One region of the Actinomadura sp. 3N407 genome, then DNA from elsewhere that is predicted to be linked to it. Evidence: riboswitches for the same ligand, from Rfam matches in the RefSeq annotation. Region 1 holds a riboswitch; each other region holds the start of a gene.
What was found. Region 1 has a riboswitch for cobalamin ahead of ACTWPP_RS05205 (ribonucleoside-diphosphate reductase subunit alpha). Riboswitches for the same ligand answer to the same signal wherever they lie in the genome.
Positions count from the first base shown of each region.

Region 1 (7,678 bases):
CGCCAGGCCGACGACCATTGTCAGGTATGGGGCGAGCGCGCCGGCGAGCTTCTCGGAGGTGTCGATGTCGATCGCGGTCTGCCCGGTGACCGCGACCGCGACCCCGTCGCGGGCGGCGAACCGGTCCCGGATGGTGGTGATGAGGTCCTCGGTGGCTTCGCTGGTCGGGCCGCTGGCGGGCACGACGCCGATGAGGGCGGTGTCACCGGCCGGGTCGAGCATGGGGGGTTCGACCGCCGCGACGCCGTCCAGGGACCTGACGTCCTGGGCCACGCGGTTTGCGGCGGCCTTGGTGTCGCGGGGGGCCTGCACGACCAGGCTCAGCGGGCCGTTGATTCCGGGGCCGAACCCCTCGGCGAGCAGGTCGTACGCCTGGCGCTGGGTGGTCTCGGGCAGGGCGGTGCCGTCGTCGGGCAGGCCGAGCCGCAGGTCGAGCGCGGGTGTCGCGGCGACGAGCAGGCCGCCGACGGCCAGAGCGAGCACGGGAACGGGACGGGACGTGACGAGCTGCCCCCAGCGGTGTCCGGCCGAGGTGGCGGGACGGCGGCGCGACAGCGCGCGGCGGCCCGCGAATCCGAGGAGCGCGGGCAGCAGCGTCAGGGCGACGAGCACCGCGACGCCCACGGTGAACGCGGCGGCCAGGCCGAGCCGGGTCAGGACGGGGATGTTCACGACCGCGAGCCCGGCCAGCGCGATGATGACCGTCAGCCCCGCGAACACGACGGCGGACCCGGCGGTGCCCGCCGCGTGCCCGGCCGCGTCGGCGGGTTCGCGTCCGTCCAGCACCTCCTCCCGGTAGCGGGAGATGATCAGTAGCGCGTAGTCGATCGCGACGGCGAGGCCGAGCATGAGGGCGAGCGCCATGGTGTCGGAGCTCAGCTCGATGAACGCGGTCGTCGCGCTGATCAGCGACAGGGCGATGACGATTCCGGTGGCGGCGGTGAGGAGCGGCAGCCCGGCGGCGATGAGCGACCCCAGCGTGACGAGCAGGACGATGGCGGCGGCGGCGACGCCGAGCAGTTCGCCCGCGCCCTCCTCGGGGGGCGCCACGGCGTCGCCGCTCATTTCCACCCGCACGCCGGGGATGGCGGCGGCCTCGCGCAACGCGTCCCGGTCCGCGTCGGTCAACTCCTGCTCGGGGACGCGGTAGTCGGCCTCGGCCAGCGCGATCCGGCCATCCGCGGAGATGAGCGGGTCGGCTACGCCGTCGACCTGCGGCAGGTTCTTGATCCGGGCCGCGGCCTGCTTCAGGGCGGGCTCGTCGAGGGACGTTCCGGCGGGAGCGGCGAAGACGACCCGGGCCGTGGCCCCACCGGACGCGGCCTGCGGGAACCGCTCCTTGAGCAGGTCGTTCGCCCGCTGGGATTCGGTGCCCGGCACCGAGAACGTGTCGGGGGCCGGTTCGGACAGCATGGCCGCCCCCGACGCGGTGAGCACGAGCAGCCCGGCCCACATCAGGGCGACGAGCCGGCGCCGCCGGAAGCAGAACCGGCCCAGCCGGGACAGGTACATGGCCATGACAGACACTCCCTATTGGTAGTCACAAGGAAGTGTTAGTCAAATAGCGTTTTATGTCAACCGCTTCTCCAGACGCCGACGTGCCGCCCTCCGCATCGGAAGGGCGGCACGCGAGGGCGTCCGGTCAGGGCTTGGACGGAATGTAAGGCGGGGCCACGCCCCAGTCCCAGTGCGGCATCGGAGCCTCCAGCCAGAGCGCGACCCACTTCGGGTGGTCGGCGTCCATGTGCTCGAACAGCGGCCTGTCATCACCCGGCCGGTAGCGGAATGATCAGTCCTGGGACGGCGAGCGGCGGAACCAGGTGACCGCGCCGGCCGCCGCCGCGATGACCAGCCCGATCAGGCCGATCCACAGCCAGCCCGACGAGTCGCCCGAGTCCTCGGCGGACGTGGCGTTCGCCGGAGAGGACTCGGGGGACGCGGCCGGGGGCTGGGCGGCGGCACCGGGAGATTCACCGGACGCGTCGCCCAGCGCTCCGGTGGGCGAGCCCTTCACGGTGAACGTGTAGCTGTCCTGGACCGGATGGCCGTCCGCGGACACGACACGCCAGGCCACCGTGTACTCGCCGTTGGGCAGCGTGCCGCCGAGCGGCTGCGTGACCTCGTTGTCGACCGCGCGGGGCTCCCCGGACTGGACCTGCTTCTCGGACGCGTCCGTCACGATCACCCGCGGCAGCCGTACCGGTTCCGAGTACGTCAGGACGATCCGGGACGGCGCCTTGACCGTCGAGTCCTCCTCCGGGTCGGCCGCCGTCAAAGCGGTGTGCGCTGACGCCGGGGCCGCGGACACCGCCAGAACCAACCCCACGGCGGCGGCGCCCGCCGCGGCCCGCCTCGCGGCGTTCATGACAGGGCGCCTGAAGGTGTGCATCTCAGCATTCCTTTCGAGGTGGGTCATGCCCGGCTCCGGGCGCGGGTCAGGCCGAGTCCGCCGACGCCGATGCCGACCACGCCGACGGCGATGCCGATGCCGCCGAGCAGCCGGGCCGTCCCGTCGTCGGAGGACGCCGACGTCTTCTCGGCGGGCTTCGTCTGGGCGGTCAGCCCGGCCGTTTCCGTGCCGCCCTCCGGGGTGAGCCTGAGGACCGGGGCCGGGTGCTCGGGCTCTTCCGCGCCCTCGGCCGGCGGCTCCTCCTCCCACTTGACGACCTCGCCGTTGGAGTACGTCTGGTCGGCCTTGAAGATCATCTGGTCGGTGTCGGTCGGCAGCCGCCCCATCGAGACGTCGAACTCCTCGAACCGGCCGGGCTCGATCTCCCCGCCCGACCAGGTGATCTTGGTGACGGCCTCGGTCAGCTCGCCGCCGTGCGTCTTGATCGGCTCCGGAAGCTTCGACTTCTCCACCTTCACCTTCCAGCCGGGGACCGGACGGACCGACACCGACGACAGAGGGTGCTCGGTCGGCAGGTGCACGACGACCTTCGTGGTGGACGCGTTGTCGCGCTCGTTCGGCACCCGGAACGCCACCTTGGCGTACGAGCCCTGCTCGGCGGTCTTCGGGTTGGCGGTGACGTGCGCGGACGCGGCCGTGGCCAGGCCCGCGACGGATATGGCGGCGAGGGACGCGATGGCCCCGACCCTGCGGGCATGCGGAACGACGGACATGACGGAACTCCGTTCGAGTCGTACGAGGAAGATCCGGAAACGCCGGGATCGGCGTCCGGTGACGTACGGCGCTCGCCTCAGATGCGGGCGAGCGCCCTCGAACGCGGCGGGGGACCCCGCCGGACGACCTGGTGCCGCAGCACACGGCCGATGGCCATGACGGCGGCCGCCGCCGGTACCGCGGGGGTACGCCGCGGAGGCGCCGCCGGTTCAACGGTCAGGAGGGCGACCAGGAGCCGGATCGGACGGTCCGCCGCGGCGGCGATCCGCCGGGCCAGCGACCACGCGGCCCGCTCGCCGCGTCTCAGCCACCACGCGGCGGCCAGTGCGGCCACGGTGTGCGCGAGCGTCATCGTCGTGCCGCCCGTGCCGTGCGCGGCCGACAGCATGACGTCCGGACCGGCCGGCATCGCCGCGTGCATGACCGCCGAGTGGTCGTAGACCGGCTCGGCGGCGGCCGTGAACAGGGCGTGCAGCGCGAACTGACCGCCGAGGAGGCCGCCGAGGATCGTCGCCAGCGAGCGTTCGTGGCCCGCCAGCATGAGCGTCACGCCCAGCACGGCGCAGAAGCCCGTCAGCGCCGCCCAGGCCGGGATCGTCGTCCCCGACGCCAGGACGTGCCCGGTGATCGCAAGCGCGACGCACACGGTGGCGAACACCACCGCGCGTGCGGTCCGGAACACCGGTTGCTGGGCATGCGGGGACATGGCACGACCATGGTCCCACCCGGGGTGCCGTGCTCGCAGCCGACCCCGTAATCCACTACGACACGCCCAATATCTTGGGGTTGCACAAAGATCCTCGACTACATGTAGGGTTCAATCCCGTGCTGGTTCGCCCCCGCCGTTTCGCGGCGGGGGCGACGCGAGAGGGAACCCGGTGCGATTCCGGGACTGCCCCGCAGCGGTGAGCGGGAACGACTGCCGTCATGAAGCACTGGGCCACGCGGCCTGGGAAGCGACGGCCAGTAGGACGCCTCGGAGAGAGAGGCGGCGCCCGCGAGTCCGAAGACCTGCCCGCACGGCGTCCGGGAAGCGTCCCGGACCAACACGTCCAGGCCTCGCGGGTGGGCCGGGGACGGAGCGCGGCGCGCCCTGGTGGGCGGCGGCTCGCGCCCCGTTCGCATGCCTCCGCGAGGCGGCTTGCGAGGGGAGAAGCACGTGACACAGGACCTGGCCGCGCCGCCGGTGCCGGCGCCGCCCGCCGAGATCGCCGCCGAAGCCGAGATCGCCGCCGAGGTCGAGGCGGCCTGCGACGGGGTACCGGGCGCCGAGGCGGGACGGGTGCTGGCCGCCGTCCGGGCCGCCGGCGGGATGGACGCGGCGGCGCTGCGGGACCTCGCGATCGGCGAGGCCGGCGCGCTGGTGCCCGCCGAACCCGGCTACTCCAGGGTCGCCGCGCGGCTGCTCGGCACCCGGATCCGGGACGAGGCGGCGGCCGCCGGTGTCCGGACGTTCGCCGAATCGGTCGCCGCCGCGCACCGGGAGGGTCTCCTGGCCGACGCCCCCGCCGCGTTCGCCGCCGCCAACGCCCCGGCGCTCAACGCCCTCGTCGACGAGTCGGCCGACGACCGCTTCGAGTACTTCGGGCTCCGCACCCTCTACGACCGGTACCTGCTGAGGCATCCGCGGACACGGCTCGTCCTCGAACGCCCCCAGCACTTCCTCCTGCGGGTCGCGTGCGGCCTCGCCGACACGGTGGACGACGCCGCCGAGCTGTACGGCCTGCTCAGCACGCTGTCGTACCTGCCCGGCTCGCCGACGCTGTTCAACTCCGCCGCCCGCCGCCCCCAGCTGTCGTCCTGCTTCCTGCTCGACTCGCCGCGCGACGAGCTGGAGTCGATCTACGAGCGGTACGGGCAGGTCGCGCGGCTCAGCAAGTACGCGGGCGGCATCGGGATCTCCTGGACGAAGGTCCGGTCGCGGGGCTCGCTGATCCGCGGCACCAACGGGCACTCCAACGGGATCGTCCCGTGGCTGCGCACGCTCGACTCGTCCGTCGCGGCCGTCAACCAGGGCGGGCGCCGCAAGGGTGCGGCGTGCGTGTACCTGGAGCCGTGGCACGCCGACGTCGAGGAGTTCCTGGAGCTGCGCGACAACACCGGCGAGGACGCGCGCCGCGCCCACAACCTCAACCTGGCCAACTGGATCCCGGACGAGTTCATGCGCCGCGTCGAGGACGACGCGACATGGTCGCTGTTCGACCCGAAGGAGGTCCCCGAGCTGGCCGACCTGTGGGGCGACGCGTTCGACGAGGCGTACCGGGCGGCCGAGAAGGAAGGGCGGTACGTCCGGCAGGTCCCGGCCCGCAAGCTGTACGGGCGCATGATGCGGACGCTCGCCGAGACGGGCAACGGCTGGATGACGTTCAAGGACGCCGCCAACCGCGCCTGCAACCAGACCGCCGAACCGGGCCAGACCGTCCACCTCTCCAACCTGTGCACGGAGATCCTTGAGGTGACGAGCGACGGTGAGGCGGCCGTGTGCAACCTCGGGTCGGTGAACCTGGCCGCGCACGTCGGCCCGTCCGGGATGGACTGGGAGCGGCTCCGCGCCACCGTCCGCACCGCCGTGCGGTTCCTGGACCGCACCATCGACCGCGGCTTCTACCCGACGCCCGAGGCGGAGGCCGCGAACAACAAATGGCGGCCGGTCGGCCTCGGCGTGATGGGCTTGGCCGACGTGTTCTTCACGCTCCGCCTGCCGTTCGACTCGCCGGAGGCCCGCGAGCTGTCCACGCGCATCTCCGAAGAGATCGCGCTGGCCGCCTACTACGCGTCCGCCGACCTGGCCGCCGCGCACGGACCGCTGCCCGCCTACGACCGGACGCGCACGGCCCGCGGTCAGCTCCACCTGGACCACTTCCCGGACGCGGCGCCGGCCCGTCCCGCCGAATGGGAGCGGCTGCGGGCGCGCGTCGCCGAGGTCGGGCTCCGCAACTCGCTGCTGATCGCGATCGCGCCGACCGCCACGATCGCGTCGATCGCGGGCTGCTACGAGTGCATCGAGCCGCAGGTGTCCAACCTGTTCAAGCGCGAGACGCTGTCCGGGGAGTTCCTGCAGATCAACGGATACCTGGTGGACGACCTGAAGTCGCTCGGGCTCTGGACGCCGCCGGTCCGCGAGGCGATCAAGAAGGCGAACGGCTCCGTCCAGGGCATCGCCGACCTCCCCGACGAGATGCGGACCCTCTACCGGACGGCCTGGGAACTGCCGCAGAAGGCGCTGATCGACCTCGCCGCCGCCCGCACCCCGTACATCGACCAGTCCCACTCGCTGAACCTGTTCATGGAGACGCCGACGATCGGCAAGCTCTCCTCGATGTACGCCTACGCGTGGCGGCGCGGCCTCAAGACCACCTACTACCTGCGCTCCCGCCCGGCCACCCGGATCGCGCAGACGACGGTCGCCCAGAGCACGGTCGCCCAGAAGACCGTCGCCCAGGAGACGGCCGCCGCCTGCTCCCTGGAGAACCCCGAGACCTGTGAGGCATGCCAGTGATGCTGCTCGATCCCGGCATGGACCTGACCCTGCGGCCCATGCGCTACCCCGACTTCTACGAGCGCTACCGCGCCGCGATCCGCAACACGTGGACGGTCGAGGAGGTCGACCTCGCGTCCGACCTCGTGGACCTCGCCCGTCTCACGCCCGCCGAGGTGCACCTCGTCAACCGCCTGGTGGCGTTCTTCGCCACCGGCGACTCGATCGTGGCGAACAACCTGGTGCTCAACCTCTACAAGCACGTGAACGCCCCGGAGGCCAGGCTCTACCTGTCGCGGCAGCTGTTCGAGGAGGCCGTCCACGTCCAGTTCTATCTGACCCTCCTGGACACCTACCTGCCCGATCAGGACGAGCGCGCCAAGGCGTTCGCGGCGATCGAGCACATCCCGTCGATCCGCTCCAAGGCGGAGTTCTGTTTCCGCTGGATCGACTCGCTCGGCTCCCTGGACGAACTCCGCACCGCCGCCGACCGCCGGACGTTCCTGCTGAACCTCATCTGCTTCGCCGCGTGCATCGAGGGCCTGTTCTTCTACGGCGCCTTCGCGTACGTGTACTGGTTGCGGTCGAGGGGCCTCCTGAACGGTCTCGCGTCGGGGACAAACTGGGTCTTTCGGGACGAAAGCATGCACATGGAGTTCGCGTTCTCCGTGGTCGACACGGTCCGCGCGGAGGAACCCGAACTGTTCGACGCCGAGCTGACCGGCCAGGTCACCCGCATGCTGGAAGAGGCCGTCCAGGCGGAACTGGCGTTCGCCCACGACCTGTGCGGCGACGGCCTCCCGGGCATGAGCGCGGACGACATGCGCGCCTACCTCGAGAACGTCGCCGACCAGCGCCTGGCGCGCCTGGGCCTTCCCGTCCGCTACGGCACCCCGAACCCGTTCGGGTTCATGGAGCTTCAGGACGTCCAGGAGCTGTCCAACTTCTTCGAACGCCGCGTTTCGGCCTATCAGATCGGCGTCGAGGGCAGCGTCAGCCTCGACGAGGCCTTCTGATCACGCGGCCGGCCCCTGACCCGCTCCGGCGGCACGTCCTAGGCCAGGGACGTGTCGCCG
Region 1 is NZ_JBQQBP010000002.1:237,370-245,047, reverse strand. Features, by position in the region: gene ACTWPP_RS05225 (MMPL family transporter) at 1-1,518, opposite strand, end outside; gene ACTWPP_RS05220 (copper resistance CopC family protein) at 1,790-2,365, opposite strand; gene ACTWPP_RS05215 (YcnI family copper-binding membrane protein) at 2,413-3,123, opposite strand; gene ACTWPP_RS05210 (hypothetical protein) at 3,201-3,830, opposite strand; cobalamin riboswitch at 3,937-4,157, shown strand; gene ACTWPP_RS05205 (ribonucleoside-diphosphate reductase subunit alpha) at 4,284-6,623, shown strand; gene ACTWPP_RS05200 (ribonucleotide-diphosphate reductase subunit beta) at 6,614-7,618, shown strand; gene ACTWPP_RS05195 (MarR family winged helix-turn-helix transcriptional regulator) at 7,657-7,678, opposite strand, start outside.

Region 2 (7,678 bases), on a different contig from region 1:
CCTCTTCTTGCCGTCCCCCATCAGAATGGCCGCGATCGCCAGGGTGACGTTGGCCTGCTCAGCGATGAAGATCTCCGGCTCCCGCTTGGACAGGCGGCGGAACAGCCACGCGGCTTCCTCCAGCCGCTTGCGGGCGTCCTTGAGGCGGTTCACCTGCATCAGGCTCAATCCGAGGGTTCTGTAGTTCTCCGCGATGAGGACGCGCGCCTCCGGATCCCGCCGCTCCATCCGCTGCAGGCCGGTGCGCGCCTGCTCCGCCTGATCGATCGCTGCCCGGTGGTCGCCGAGCTTGTGCAGTGCCATCGCGTGCAGCCGGGACGCCTGGGCCTCGATGTCCTCGGCCGCGTCCGCGTCGTCCCGAGCCAGCCGTCGGCCCAGGTCGCGGATCTCCTCGATCGGCTCGAGCGCCTCCCGGGCGCCGTCGTCGCGCTTGAGCCGGTGCTCGGCCAGATCGATGAGCGAGACCGCGAAAGTGAACAGGGACTGCGGGTCGGTCCCGGTGACGAGCTCACGGAACAGGCGCACCGCCGTCGCGTACGCCTCCTCGGCTTCAGCCTGGTGCTCGGTCAGGCCAAGGTGGACGCCGCGGAGTTTCCAGGCGGTCGCGAGCTGGACCTGGTATCTCGCCGGCGCCTCAGCGGCCAGCGGCTCCAGCGCCTCCACCAGTTCCTTGGACGCCGCCAGCGCCTCGGATATCGAAGGCGGGTTCTCCGCACGCTCCTGCAGGGCCCTCAGGCGTTCCTCGTCCTGCACGGCACTCCCCTTGACGGAGTAATGAAGCCCATCCCGCCTTGCGATCGCGTCCCCTCTGGGGCCGAGCCGATCACATACTCGGGACGGATAAACCGATGTTATCCAGGCACGAAAACACGCATTGTCAACGCGGAGAAACCCTGGGTGCCATCCGACCGGTGCCACCTCCGATGACGTTGCGGCGGACGGCGGCCGCGGTCTGGCCGAACCCGGCCTTGAGTGCGCGACCGCGGTGCGAGATGACACGGCTTGACCTGGGGCCCATCGGCGTGACCCTGGATGTGCGCGAAGACGGCGGGCACCTCGACGACGCGGTCACGCTGGAGAAGCTCGGCTACTCGGCGATCTGGATCGCCGGCGGCCAGCTGGCGACTCTGGACCCGCTCAGGGACGTCGTCCGGGCGACCGAGACGATCCCGTCGGCAGCGCGATCATTCCCGCCTCGGGGCTACCCGCAGAACCTGCGCCGGATGGGCCCGTCCAGATGGACTGTCAGGCTTCCTCGGGGTCGCGGCCAACGGCGTGGCGGCCGCCGTCCACGGGGAGGACGGCGCCGTTGACGAAGCTCGCCTCGTCCGAGAGCAGGTAGGCGACGGCGGCGGCCACCTCGTCCGGGCGGCCTACTCTGCCGACCGGGTGGAGCAGGCGCATCTCGTTCTCGATGCGTGCGGCCTCGGCGGGGTCTTGGCGGCCGAGGAGGTTCTCGTAGCGTTCCGTCGTGATCGAGCCGAGCGCGACGGCGTTCGTCCGGATGCCGTGCGGGCCGTGGTCGACGGCCAGGGCGCGGGTGAGGGCCTCCGTCGCCGCCTTCGCCGTCGCGTACGGCAGGGAGCCGCGCACCGGGCGCTGCGCCTGGTGAGACGAGACGTTCACGATGGCGCCGCCCGTCCCCGCGTCCAGGAAGCGGCGGACGGCGGTCACGCAGCCGACCACGGCGGGGTTGAAGTTCAGCGCGATCAGGTTGAGAAGTTCGGTCGCGGACGGGTTCTCCACGTCGCGGAAGACGGCGGCGTTGTTGACCCAGCCCGTGAGCGTCCCCGCCTCTTGTGCCAGGTCGGCGGCCCGGTCCACAGTGCTCTGGTCGGCGGCGTTGCCCACGGCCGAAGTCACGTCCGGCCGGTCCTGCGTCCATTCGAGCGCCGCCGGGTCGAGTTCGATGACGACGACCTTGCCGCCGCCGGACAGCAGGCGTTCGACGATGGCGCGGCCGACGCCTCGCCCACCGCCTGTCACAACGTAGGACTTGTTCACGGCTCCCCTTCCCTCCGTGCGGCTCACCGATCCTTCCGTGTCGCCGCGCCTTTGTGTCAGTCTGTCAGCGTGATCATGGTGCGGCGGGTGTGGCTGATCCGGCACGGGCAGAGCGAGTCGAACGCCGGGTTGCCGACGAACGGGCCGGGGGCCTCCCCGCTGACCGCGTGTGGACGGGAGCAGGCGGCCAGTATGGCCGCGGCGTTCACCGAGCCGCCCGCCCTCATGGTCAGCTCGCCGTTCGTCCGTGCCCGTCAGACCGCTCAGCCGACCCGCGAGCGGTTCCCCGAGGTGCCGTACGAGGAGTGGCCCGTCCAGGAATTCACCTTTCTGGGCGAGTTGCATGCACTGCAGACCACGGGGATGCAGCGGCGGCCCTTCGCCGAGGATTACTGGGAACGCGTCGACCCCGATTACGTCAACGGTGGTGAAGGCGAGTCCTTCCGTGCGCTCATCACGCGGGCCCGCGCTTTCCTGGACCGCCTCGCCGACCGTCCCGAGGACGGCCTGATCGCGGTGTTCTCGCACGGCATCTTCATGAAGGCCGTGATGTGGTCGCTGCTCACCGGGGTCACCGATCCCGACGCGGCGGCGATGCGCGGCTTCCGCCGGTTCAGTGGCGCGTGCGACGTCCCCAACTGCACCGTCGTCGAGCTTTGGCGTCCGAGCGGGCAGCACGGGTTCCGCGTCGTCGGCGGCGGCACGACGCATCTCGCGAATGCGTCCACCGCCCAAGCCACTTCACCCGCGCACCTGGACTAGGTGTCCTGACCCGCGTGGGTAGACTCGGGTTCGCGGACGGTTCATCCGGGCCTGTGAGGGTTCGGGTGTCGTAAGAGGGAACCCGGTGCGAATCCGGGACTGCCCCGCAGCGGTGAGCGGGAACGACCGCCGTCATCACGCACTGGGTCACGCGGCCTGGGAAGCGACGGCCAGTAGGACGCCTCGGAAAGAGGCGGTGCCCGTGAGTCCGAAGACCTGCCTCCGCCCGCGCGCCGGCCGGCGCGCGGTGGTCTGCGGCCTCGCGGGAAGGTCTGCGGCGCGGTTCCGCGAGACCGTGCGCATGTCCTCCCCCGGGTCGCCCGTGGCACAGCGAGGGAAGCCGCCATGAACACGACGATCCTCGGATATCCCCGTATCGGGGCGCGCCGGGAGCTGAAGTTCGCCACCGAGGACTACTGGGCGGGACGCGCCGACGCCGACGCGCTCGCGAAGACCGGTGCCGAACTGCGCGCGACGGTCTGGAACGAGCTGCGCGACGCCGGCCTGGACGCCGTCCCGTCGAACACGTTCTCGTTCTACGACCAGGTCCTCGACACGAGTGTGCTGGTCGACGCCATCCCGGACCGGTACCGGCATCTGACCGGGTTCGACCGGTACTTCGCGATGGCGCGCGGCGTCCAGGACGTTCCGCCGCTTGAGATGACCAAGTGGTTCGACACGAACTACCACTACATCGTCCCGGAGCTGGGGCCCGACACCAGGTTCCGGCTGGCGGAGGGTGCCGGGGCCAAGCCGCTGGCCGAGTACCGGGAGGCCAAGGCGCTCGGCGTCGAGACGCGGCCGGTCCTCGTCGGGCCGCTCACCTACCTGCTGCTGGCCAAGCCCGCGGCGGGCGCGCCGGAGGGGTTCCGGCCGCTCGACCTGCTCGACGGGCTCGTCGACGTGTACGCCGAGGTGCTGGAGCGGCTGGCCGGGGCGGGGGCGGAGTGGGTGCAGCTGGACGAGCCCGCCCTGGTCGCGGACCGGAGCGAGGCGGAGATCGACGCGCTGGCGCGGGCGTACGCGCGGCTGGGGCGGCTGACCGGCAGGCCGCGCCTGATGGTCGCCACCTACTTCGGGACGATCGGGGCGGATGCGCTGCGCACCCTGGCCCGCAGCCGCGTCGAGGCGATCGGCCTGGACTTCGCCGCCGGGCCCGGGAACGTCGACGTCCTCGCCTCGGTCGGCGGGCTGCCGCGCAAGACGCTCGTGGCGGGCGTGGTGGACGGCCGCAACGTGTGGCGCGCCGACGAACGGCGGGCCAGGGCCACCTGCGCGTCGCTGCTCGGGCTCGTCGACCAGGTGGTGGTGGGCACGTCCTGCTCGCTGCTGCACGTCCCGATCGACCTGGACGCCGAGACGTCGCTGGACCCGGCCGTCCGGGGACGGCTCGCGTTCGCCCGGCAGAAGGTCGCCGAGGTCGTCGCGCTCGGCCGGGCTCTGCACGAGGACGTCCCGGCCCCGGCCGGCGCGGCGGCACCGGCCGCGGGAGTCGACCGGGCCGTCCGCGAACGGCTCGGGTCGATCGGCGACACGCGCCGCGGTGACCGCGCCGCCCGGTTCGCCGCCCAGCGGGACGCGCTGGGCCTGCCGGAACTGGCCACGACGACGATCGGCTCCTTCCCGCAGACCCCCGAGATCCGCCGGGCCCGCGCCGACCGCCGCGCCGGGCGCATCACCGGCGACGCCTACGAGCGGGCGATGAAGGACGAGATCGCCCGCGTCATCGCGCTCCAGGAGGACCTCGGGCTGGACGTCCTCGTGCACGGCGAACCCGAGCGCAACGACATGGTGCAGTACTTCGCCGAGCAGCTCGACGGGTACGCGGCGACCGAGCACGGGTGGGTGCAGTCGTACGGGTCCCGGTACGTCCGGCCGCCGATCCTGCACAGCGACGTCGCGCGTCCCCGGCCGATGACGGTGGAGTGGGCGACGTACGCGCAGTCGCTGACGAGCCGGCCGGTCAAGGGGATGCTGACCGGTCCGGTCACCATGCTCGCCTGGTCGTTCGTCCGGGACGACCAGCCGCTCGCCGACACCGCCCGGCAGGTCGCGCTCGCCCTCCGCGACGAGATCGCCGACCTGGAGGCGGCGGGCATCCGGATCATCCAGGTCGACGAGCCCGCGCTGCGTGAACTGCTGCCGCTGCGGGAGGCCGGCCGTCCCGCGTACCTGGACTGGGCCGTCGGCGCGTTCCGCCTCGCCACCTCGGGCGTCGCCGACACCACCCAGGTTCACACGCACATGTGCTACTCGGAGTTCGGCGAGATCATCGGGGCGATCGGGGCGCTGGACGCCGACGTCACCAGCGTCGAGGCGGCCCGCTCGCACATGGAGCTGGTCGGCGACCTGCGCGCCGCCGGGTACGAGAACGGCATCGGGCCCGGCGTGTGGGACATTCACTCACCGCGCGTCCCCGACGCCGCGGAGATGGAGGAGAACCTGCGGCGCGCGCTGCGGGCCGTCGAGCCGGGACGGCTGTGGGTGAACCCCGACTGCGGGCTGAAGACCCGCGGCTATCCGGAGACGGAGGCGTCCCTGCGGAATCTGGTCGCGGCGGCGCGGCGCGTCCGGGAGGACGTGACCGCCTGACACCGGGTCCCACGTGGTCTGACCGTCCCCCCCCCGTACGGTCAGACCATGTGGACGTCGTCCAGCGCTTCGCAGATTTGGACGACCTGCTCGCACACCTCGGTGATGTCGGTGACCGGGAGCCCTCCGGTCTCGCCGGAAAGGGCGCGCCAGCGGAACATCGCGTCCTCGCACCACACCGCCAGGTCGCCGTGGCCGGACAGCACGCGGACGCCGAGTTCGTCCTTGGGGGTGAAGCGGTCGATGCCGCGCTGGACGAGCAGCGAGTGGAGGACCTTCATGGCCTGTCCCTCGTCGACGGGCCGGCCTTTCCGGCGGCCCCGGGAGATGCGGGTGCGCGGGATCGGCAGGGCGAACCAGGTGGCCTTGCCGCGGACGGGCGGTGAGCTCAGCCGGGACCGGGTCGGATGGTGCCCCCACCGGCCCTTGGCGAGGATGTCGATGATCTCCAGGCCGCGGCCGTGGTCGAGCATCTCGCCGGGGCGGTCCGGGTGAGCCGCTCGGCCACCGGCGCGCCACTCCCTGAGCGTGTCGAACGCCTTGACGACCAGCTCGTCGTGGCCGCGTCCGTCGCCGCGCTGGTAGACCCAGAGTTCGGCGCCGGGGGATCTGTCGCGGGACGTGGCGTGCTGCAGGACGTTGGTGGCGAGTTCGCTGACCATGAGGGTGATGTCGTCGACGTCCTGGACGGACAGCCCGAGCGCGGGCAGCAGGCCCGCGACGTGGGCCCGTGCCATGCCGGCGATCGACTCGTCGCCGGGCAGGGGGAGGGCGGCGCAGCCGCCGTTCTCCAGCCTCCAGGGAACCCCGCACACCGTCGCGGTCTTCGTCATGACGCCCACCCTCAGAGCTCGCGGAGTCATTCATGATTCAGACAATCGCGACATGAACCTCCGTGGTTCGCGACTCGCTATGTGTGAATCACAGATCCAAGCTTCGCACAATCAGGCTGGTAAGGCCCGGCACACCACAAAGGTCGTTCATGCACAGTTGAGACGTTCACCGAATGCCCCAGAAGGCGTACAAATCACATCTCATCGCCGTGATCTGAACGTGTACCGGCGGAGGCGGGACCGGCCGGCACCGGCGCTGTAGCGTTGACGGCGCCTGAGAGAGGGCCGCACACATGAAGATCCCCCAGGGGTGCAGCCCTGGGGGATCCGTGTGCGGCCCGATCAGCGGTCGTACCGGCCCGCCCGCACATCGTCGAGGAACGATGCGAACGTGGACCGGGCGACGACGTGCGCCCCGGCCTCTGGTGTCCTGCTGTCGCGCAGCCCGGTGGCCGTCTCGAGGTCGGCGACCTCGACACAGCCCCCGTTGCTGCTCGCGCTGGCGGTGGCTTTGAACCACCGTGCCTGAGAGAGGTCCATGTCGGTCTACTCCAGCGTCGTGATCAGTTTCTCCAGGTGTTCCGCGGTGTCGGCGGTGCTCAGCGCCGCCTCGCGGATCTGTTCGAAGATGCGGTCATGTGCCTCCACTTTGCCGGGGTCGTCGATCTGGTCGATGGCGGCGTCGTTCTCCAGGAAGACCATGGGCGGCTCGTCGCGGGGGAACCGGAAGATGTTGACCAGCGTCGACATGCCCGGGTGCAGGCCGTCCGACAGGCGCAGCAGCCTCAGCTCGACGTTCTGCCGGCCGGCCATGGCCAGCAGGTGACGGAGCTGGGCGCGGCGGTCCCCCGCGTCGCCCCACTCGTACATCAGGGACGCCTCGGTGACGATCGCGACCAGCCGCGGCGCCGTCCCGTCGTCGCGGTCCAGAACCTGCTGCCGCCGCAGCCGTGCCCGCAGCGACCGCTCCCGCCACTCGGGCGGCTTCGACCCTGACGTCAGAAGCGCCTGCATGTACGGCAAGGTCTGCAGCAACCCCGGCAGCACCAGCGGCATGACCACCCGGATGTCCGACGCGTCGCCCTCGAAACCGGGGAACTCGTTGTCGAACACTTCCGGGTAGTCGCGCCACCAGGCCCGCTGCCGCGCGCGCGTCGCCAGCTCCTCGAGCTCGTCGAGATCGCTGCCGCCGTAGATGCGCGCCAGGTCGCGGATGTCGCTGAGCTCGGGCCGCACCCAGGTGTTGGCCTCGAAACGCCCGACCTTGCCCCGACCCCAGTTCAACCGGTCGCAGACCTGGTTGGCCGTGTATCCCGCCTCGACGCGCAACTCCCTCAAGCGGCGTGCCAGCCCCCGCTTGGCGACGGTGGCCCCGTACGCGTCGCTCACAGGCGCCACCTCCCTTGACATACGGCCGGCATCATCCTACGCCTTCCGAATTTGTGAATCACAGATTTGGCGGCGAGGAAGCGGCTTGATCGAACTCG
Region 2 is NZ_JBQQBP010000009.1:228,930-236,607, reverse strand. Features, by position in the region: gene ACTWPP_RS23885 (hypothetical protein) at 1-753, opposite strand, end outside; gene ACTWPP_RS23880 (SDR family NAD(P)-dependent oxidoreductase) at 1,246-2,004, opposite strand; gene ACTWPP_RS23875 (histidine phosphatase family protein) at 2,080-2,766, shown strand; cobalamin riboswitch at 2,807-3,004, shown strand; gene metE (5-methyltetrahydropteroyltriglutamate--homocysteine S-methyltransferase) at 3,112-5,358, shown strand; gene ACTWPP_RS23865 (ATP-binding protein) at 5,400-6,191, opposite strand; gene ACTWPP_RS23860 (DUF397 domain-containing protein) at 6,534-6,731, opposite strand; gene ACTWPP_RS23855 (helix-turn-helix domain-containing protein) at 6,738-7,580, opposite strand; gene ACTWPP_RS23850 (hypothetical protein) at 7,639-7,678, opposite strand, start outside.
Region 2: another riboswitch for cobalamin. It lies ahead of metE (5-methyltetrahydropteroyltriglutamate--homocysteine S-methyltransferase); the one in region 1 lies ahead of ACTWPP_RS05205 (ribonucleoside-diphosphate reductase subunit alpha).

Region 3 (7,678 bases), on a different contig from region 1:
GCGCCATCGGCGGGACCATGTGGTCCACGAGGACGGCGTGCGCGCGGCGCTTGGCCTGGGTGCCCTCGCCGGGGTCGTTGACGAGGAACGGGTAGATCAGCGGCACGTCGCCGAGGGCCGCGTCGGTGCCGCACGACGCCGACATTCCCGCCGCTTTGCCGGGCAGCCACTCCAGGTTGCCGTGCTTGCCGACGTGCACGATCGCGTGCGCGCCGAACTCGTCCGAAAGCCACCGGTAGGCGGCCAGGTAGTGGTGGCTGGGCGGCAGGTCGGGGTCGTGGTAGATCGCGATCGGGTTCTGGCCGAAGCCGCGCGGCGGCTGCACCATGACGACGACGTTGCCGGCGCGGAGGGCGGCGAGCACGATGTCGCCGTCCTGGACGAACAGTTCACCGGGCGGCGGGCCCCAGTGCCGCTCCATCTCTTCGCGCAGGTCGTCGGGAAGCGTCCGGTACCAGCGCTCGTAGGACGCGGCGGAGATGCGGACGGGGTTGCCCGCGAGCTGCTCCTCGGTGAGCCAGTCCTCGTCCTGCCCGCCCGCCGCGATCAGCGCGTGGATCAGCGCGTCACCGTCCTGCCCCGCGACGCCGGGGAAGCTCTCCCCCAGGTCGTATCCGGCCTCCGCGAGCCGGGACAGCAGCCGGACGGTGCTCGCCGGGGTGTCCAGGCCGACGGCGTTGCCGACCCGGGAGTGCTTCGTCGGATACGCCGACAGCATCACCGCGAGGCGGCGGCCGGAGGGCGGCGTGTGCCGCAGGCGGCCGTGCCGGACGGCGATCCCCGCGACCCGCGCGGCCCGCTCCGGGTCGGCGGCGTAGACGGTGAGGCCGTCCTCGCCGGTCTCCTTGAACGAGAACGGGACGGTGATGATCCGCCCGTCGAACTCGGGGATCGCGACCTGCGAGGCGGCGTCCAGCGGCGAGAGCCCGTCGTCGCTCGCCTTCCAGTCCGCGCGTGCTGTGGTGAGGCAGAGGCCCTGCAGGATCGGGACGTCCAGCTCGGCGAGGGCGCCGACGTCCCACGCCTCGTCGTCGCCGCCGGCCCCGGCCGTCGCGGGCCGCGACCCGCCCGCCGCGAGGACGGTCACCACCAGCGCGTCGGCTTCGCGGAGCGTGTCGAGCAGCGCGGGCTCCGCCGTGCGCAGCGACGAGCAGAACACGGGGAGGGGCCGTCCGCCCGCGTCCACGATCGCGGCGCACAGCGCCTCGACGAACGCGGTGTTCCCGGCCATGTGGTGGGCGCGGTAGTAGAGCACACCGACGACGGGCCCCTCCACGGCGCGGAAGTCGCGCTCTGGCCGTCCCCACGTCGGGGTCGGGGCCGGCGGCGCGAACCCGCGGCCGGTCAGCAGCACCGTGTCCGACAGGAAGGCGTGCAGTTCGGCCAGGTTGCCGGGCCCGCCGTGCGCGAGGTAGGCGTGCGCGTCGGCGCACACGCCGCCGGTGACGCTCGACAGCTCCATCAGTTCGGCGTCGGGGGCCTGCTCACCTCCGACGACGACGACCGGGCGGGGACCCGCGAGCAGCGCGTCGAGGCCGTCCTCCCACGCGCGGCGCCCGCCGAGCAGCCGGACGATGACGAGGTCGGTGCCGTCGACCAGCGCCGGCAGGTCGTCCACGGCCAGCCGCGCGGGGTTGCCGAGCCGGTAGGCGGCGCCGGAGGCGCGGGCGCTCAGCAGGTCGGTGTCGGACGTCGACAGCAGCAGGACGGCCCGTTCCTGCCCGGACGTGTCAGCGGACACGATGGGTCCTCCCCCTGGGGTCCTCGCCCCGGTCGCGGGTGTTGCGACGGCAGGAGTGTCCTGGCTCCCGGATCAGTGCTCGCCCCGGCCTTCCCGTCCGCCATCAACGTGTGCGGACAGTGGCCTGAAGCGGGGTTCGCTCCCCGGTCACAGTGGCGGGACCGCGCCGGATTCACACCGGCTTCCTCCCATTGCCATCGCCTGGTGAGAACAGTACGGCAGCGCGGGCCGTCTGCAAACTGTGGTTAACATCCTCCTCGTGCCGAATGTCAACCGGGCGGGACGGCCGCGCGCCGACGCCTGCCCCGGAGCGCTGCAGACCCACGACGCCGCCGACGGCCCGCTGGCGCGGGTCCGCACACCGGGCGGAGCGGTGTCCGCCGCGCGCCTCGGCATGCTCGGAGCCGCCGCCCGCGACCTAGGCCGCGATGTGATCGAGCTGACCTCCCGCGGCAACCTCCAGCTACGCGGCGTCCACGACCCCGTACGTCTCGCGGCACGGCTGGCGGACGCCGGGCTGCTGCCCTCGCCGTCCCATGAGCGGGTGCGCAACATCGTCGCGTCCCCGCTGGGCGGGCGCGGGCCGCACGGCGCCCTCGCGACGGACCCGCTGGTCACGGCGCTCGACCGGGCGCTCTGCGGCATCCCCCGGCTGGCCGGGCTGCCGGGCCGGTTCCTGTTCGGGTTCGACGACGGCACCGGCGACGTCACCGCGCTGGACGCCGACGTCACGTTCGGCCCCACCGGTTTCCGGCTGGCCGGGACACGGCTCGACCTCGCGTCCGACGACGATCCGGCCGGGACGATGCTCGCGGCGGCGGAGGCGTTCCTCGACGTCCGGGGCGACGCCTGGCGGCTGGCGGAAGTGCCGGACGGGGTGCGGCTCGTCGCCGGACGGCTTGGGGGGACACCACGAGACGACCTGGCACGTCCGGCCCCCGTGGCCCCGTCTGCCGGGGTCATCGAGCAACGGGACGGGATGGTCGCGCTGGAGGTCGTGCCGCCACTCGGGCGGTTGTCCGGACGGCAGGTCGAAGCGCTCGCCGAGGCGGCCGGCGAGGTCCGGGTGACGCCGTGGCGGAGCGTCGTGCTACGCGACCTGGACCCGGACGAGGCGCGGGCGACCGCGGCGAGGCTCGCGGCGGCGGGCTTCGCGAACGACGCCGCGTCGCCCTGGGTCGGCGTGACGGCCTGCACGGGAAGCCCCGGCTGCGCGAAGTCGCGCGGCGACGTCAAGGGCGAGGCCAGCCGCTGGGTCGCCGGCCTGGACCGCGCCCCCGACACGCCCGTCCACTGGGCGGGATGCGAACGACGCTGCGGGACGCCCCGCGGCCCGGTCGTCCTGATGATGGCGGCACCACGGGAAGGACAGCAGTGATCGACTATGTCCGGGACGGCGCCGAGATCTACCGGCGGTCGTTCGCGACCATCCGCGCGGAGGCCGACCTGTCGGGCCTGCCCGACGATGTGGCGCGGGCCGCCGTCCGTATGATCCACGCCTGCGGGATGACCGACCTGGTGGACGACCTGGCGTGGTCGCCGGAGGTCGTGGAGCGGGCTCGGGCGGCGCTGCTGGGCGGTGCGCCGATCCTGTGCGACGCGCGGATGGTCGCGTCCGGGATCACGCGGGCGCGGCTGCCGGCCGGCAACGACGTCGTGTGCACGCTGGGCGAGCCGGGCGTGCCGGAGCTGGCGGCGCGGCTCGGCACCACGCGGAGCGCGGCGGCCGTGGACCTGTGGCGCGACCGGCTGGACGGGGCCGTGGTGGCGGTCGGCAACGCGCCGACCGCGCTGTTCCGGCTGCTCGAACTGGTCGACGACGGCGGGGGACGTCCGGCGGCGGTCTTCGGGATCCCGGTCGGGTTCATCGGCGCGGCCGAGTCCAAGGACGCTCTCACCGCGAGCGGCCTCGCCCACCTGACGGTGCGCGGGCGGCGCGGCGGCAGCGCGATGACGGCGGCGGCGGTCAACGCCATCGCCAGTGAGGCGGAGTGATGACCGGACGGCTGTACGGCGTGGGCGTCGGGCCCGGCGACCCCGAACTGGTCACGGTGAAGGCGGCACGGCTGATCGGCTCGGCGGACGTGGTCGCCTACCACTCCGCCCGCCACGGCCGCAGCATCGCCCGTTCCATCGCCGCGCCCCACCTGCGCGGCGGCCAGATCGAGGAGCCGCTGCTGTACCCGGTGACCACCGAGACGACCGGTCACCCGGGCGGCTACCGGGGCGCGCTGGAGGAGTTCTACGCCGACTGCGCCGCCCGGCTCGCCGAACACCTGGACGCGGGGCGGACCGTCGTCGTGCTGAGCGAGGGCGACCCGCTCTTCTACGGCTCGTACATGCACCTGCACAAACGGCTCGCACCGCACTACCCGACCGAGGTGGTCCCCGGCGTCACGTCGCTGAGCGCGGCGTCCGCCGCGGCGGGACGCCCGCTGGTGGAAGGGGAGGAGACCCTCACGGTGCTGCCCGGCACACTGCCCGGCGACGAGCTGACCGAGCGGCTGCGCGGCGCGGACGCGACGGCGGTGCTCAAGCTCGGGCGGACGTTCACCAAGGTCAGGCAGGCCTTCGAGGACGCCGGGCGGCTCGGCGACGCCTGGTACGTGGAGCGGGCCGCCACCGACCGGCAGCGGGTGGCGCCGCTCGCCGACGTCGACCCGGCGGACGTCCCGTACATGTCGCTCGCCCTGCTGACCAGTCCTGCGGAACGGTCGTTCCAGCCCTTGCCGCCGGCACGGCCGGAGGGGGCCGGCGGCGTCACGGTCGTCGGGCTCGGCCCGGCGGGCCGGCCGTGGCTCACCCCCGAGGCGCAGGACATCCTGTCATCGGCCACCGACCTCGTCGGCTACGGTCCGTACCTGGACCGGGTGCCGGCGAACGCGCGGCAGCGGCGGCACGCGTCCGGCAACCGGGTGGAGGCCGACCGGGCCCGGCACGCGCTGCTGCTCGCACGCGACGGCTCGCGGGTCGCCGTCGTCTCCTCCGGCGATCCCGGCGTGTTCGCCATGGCGGCGGCGGTACTGGAGGCGGCGTCCGAGGAGGAGTTCGCGGACGTGCCGGTGCGGATCGCCCCCGGGCTGACGGCCGCGCAGGCCGTGGCGAGCCGGGTGGGCGCACCGCTCGGCCACGACTTCTGCGTCCTGTCGCTGTCGGACCTGCTCAAGCCGTGGGACGTGGTGGCCCGCCGCCTCACCGCCGCGGCCGAGGCCGACCTGGTGCTGGCCCTGTACAACCCGTCCTCGAGCCGCCGCAGGCACCAGCTCCCCGCCGCGCGCGACCTGCTGCTGGAACACCGCTCCCCCGAAACGCCGGTGGTGATCGGACGCGATGTCGGCGGCGCGGAGGAAAGCGTCACCGTGACCACGCTCGCCAAACTGGACCCCGAACAGGTCGACATGCGGTGCCTGCTCATCGTCGGGTCGTCCACAACCCGCGTGACCGACCGGGGCGCGGTCTACACGCCCCGCCGCTACCCCTGAACCCAGGCGGCGACCTGCGCGACGTCATCGACCGTCCGGACGCCGTCCGGTGGGCGCGGACGGTCGACCATGAACACCGGCAGCCGGGCCTCCCGGGCAGCGGTGAGCTTCGCGCGGGTCATCGCGCCGCCGCTGTCCTTGGTGACGAGCGCGCCGAGCCGGTGGTCGCGGATCAGCGCCCGCTCGCCGTCCACCGTGTAGGGGCCGCGCGCGACCAGCACCCGCACGTTCGGCGGGACGGGCGGCTCCGGCGGATCGACGGACCGCGCGAGGAACCACACGTCGGTCCGTGCGGCGAACACCGGGATGCTGCGCCGCCCGGTCGTCAGGAACACGCGGGCGCCCGCGGGCAGGCGGGCGGCGGCATCGGCCAGGGACGGGACGCGATGCCAGTCGTCGCCGTCCTCCTCGTCCCAGCCCCGCCGCCGCAGCGCGAGCAACGGCACGCCCGTCAGCCGCGACGCCCGCGCGGCCGAGGCGCTCATCCGCTCCGCGAACGGATGCGTGGCGTCCACCACACGGTCGATCCGCCGCTCACGAAGCCACGCCGCCAGCCCCTCCGGACCACCGAAGCCGCCGACATGCACCTCCCCGGCGGGCAGCCGCGGCTCGGTGACCCGCCCGGCCAGCGACGACACGACACGCACGCCGGGCACGTCCGCGAGCCGGGCCGCGAGCGCCCGCGCCTCCGCCGTCCCGCCGAGGATCAGGACGCGGCGCATCCCCGGTCCCGCTCGGCGCTGTAGAGGTGGCTGCCGGGGAACGCCGACGCCGTCAGCACCCGCCCCACGACGATCACCGCCGTGCGCTTCACCCCCGCCTCCCGCACCAGGTCCGCGATGTCGGTGAGCGTGCCGCGCAGGATCACCTCGTCGGGGCGGCTCGCGCGGGCGACCACCGCGACCGGGCAGTCCGCGCCGTAGTGCGGCAGCAGTTCCGCCGCCACCTGCTCGATGCGCTGAACGGCCAGGTGCAGCACCATCGTCGCGCCGCTGCTCCCGAGCGTGGCGAGGTCCTCGCCGTCCGGCATCGGCGTGGCGCGCACCGCGGTGCGGGTCAGAATCACCGTCTGCCCGACACCGGGGACCGTCAGCTCACGCCCCAGCGACGCCGCCGCGGCGGCGAACGCCGGAACACCCGGGACGATCTCGTACGGTACGCCCTCCGCGTCCAGCCGCCGCATCTGCTCCGCCACCGCGCTGAACACCGACGGGTCACCCGAGTGCAGGCGCGCGGCGTCCAGCCCGCCCCGGTGCGCGGCGGTCAGCTCGGCGATGATCTCGTCCAGCGTCATGTCCGCGGTGTCGACGAGCCGCGCGCCCGCCGGGCACGCGTCCAGCAGCTCGCGCGGGACGAGCGACCCGGCGTACAAGCACACCGGAGCGGACTCCAAGGTCCGCAGCCCGCGCACCGTGATGAGGTCCGCCGCACCCGGGCCCGCTCCGACGAAGTACACGGTCATGTGTCGTCCTTCCATGTCGTCCAGAGGGTGACGGGCATCGCCGGCCGCCAGCCGGTGAACCCGCCGAGCGGCGCGGCACGCTCGACACCGATGCGGACCAGTTCGCCGCCATGAGCGCGGCGGGCCTCGGCGACCCGGACTTCCGATTCGATGGTGACGGCGCCGGCGACGAGCCGCCCGCCCGGCTTCAGCGCGTCCAGGCAGCGTTCCAGCAGTCCCGGGACGGTGAGACCGCCGCCGACGAACACCGCGTCGGGCGCCGGCAGGCCGTCCAGCGCATCCGGCGCCCGGCCCTCCACGACGCGCACACCGGGAACACCGAGCGACCGCGCGTTGCGGCCGATCCGCGCCGCCCTCTCCGCGTCCCGCTCGATCGCGACGGCCTCGCACGAGCGATGCGCCCGCGCCCACTCGATCGCGACACTGCCCGCCCCGGCACCGACGTCCCAGAGCAGCTCACCGGGCAGCGGCCCGAGACGCGACACGGTGATCGCGCGGATCTCGCTCTTGGTGATCTGCCCGTCATGCTCGAAGACTCCGTCGGGCAGCCCCGCCACCCGGGGCAGCGGCACCGCGTCCGGGCCCGGCTCGCATTCGACGGCGACGATGTTCAGCGCGGACCCGGCGGGCCGGCCCCACTCCCCCGCGACGCCGCGCCGCGCCGTCTCGGTCTCCGCACCCAGGTCGCACAGCACGGTCATCCGGCTGGGCGCGAAGCCGCGCCCGGCCAGCAGCTCCGCGACGACCAGCGGGGCGTCGCGTCCCGCACCGAGGACCAGGAGACGGCGGCCGGGGGCGACGAGCGCGTTCAGCGTCTCCGCCGGGCGGCCGACGAGGCTGTGGACGTCCACCCGCTCCAGCGGCCATCCGAGCCGCGCACACGCCAGCGACACCGACGACGGATGCGGCAGGACCCGGAGCCGGTGCGGACCCAGCATCTCCGCGAGCGTGGACCCGATCCCGTAGAACATCGGATCGCCGCTCGCCAGGACG
Region 3 is NZ_JBQQBP010000019.1:10,310-17,987, reverse strand. Features, by position in the region: gene cobN (cobaltochelatase subunit CobN) at 1-1,741, opposite strand, end outside; cobalamin riboswitch at 1,773-1,989, opposite strand; gene ACTWPP_RS35775 (precorrin-3B synthase) at 2,001-3,119, shown strand; gene ACTWPP_RS35770 (precorrin-8X methylmutase) at 3,116-3,736, shown strand; gene cobJ (precorrin-3B C(17)-methyltransferase) at 3,736-5,223, shown strand; gene ACTWPP_RS35760 (cobalt-precorrin-6A reductase) at 5,214-5,945, opposite strand; gene cobM (precorrin-4 C(11)-methyltransferase) at 5,930-6,685, opposite strand; gene cbiE (precorrin-6y C5,15-methyltransferase (decarboxylating) subunit CbiE) at 6,682-7,678, opposite strand, start outside.
Region 3: another riboswitch for cobalamin. It lies ahead of cobN (cobaltochelatase subunit CobN); the one in region 1 lies ahead of ACTWPP_RS05205 (ribonucleoside-diphosphate reductase subunit alpha).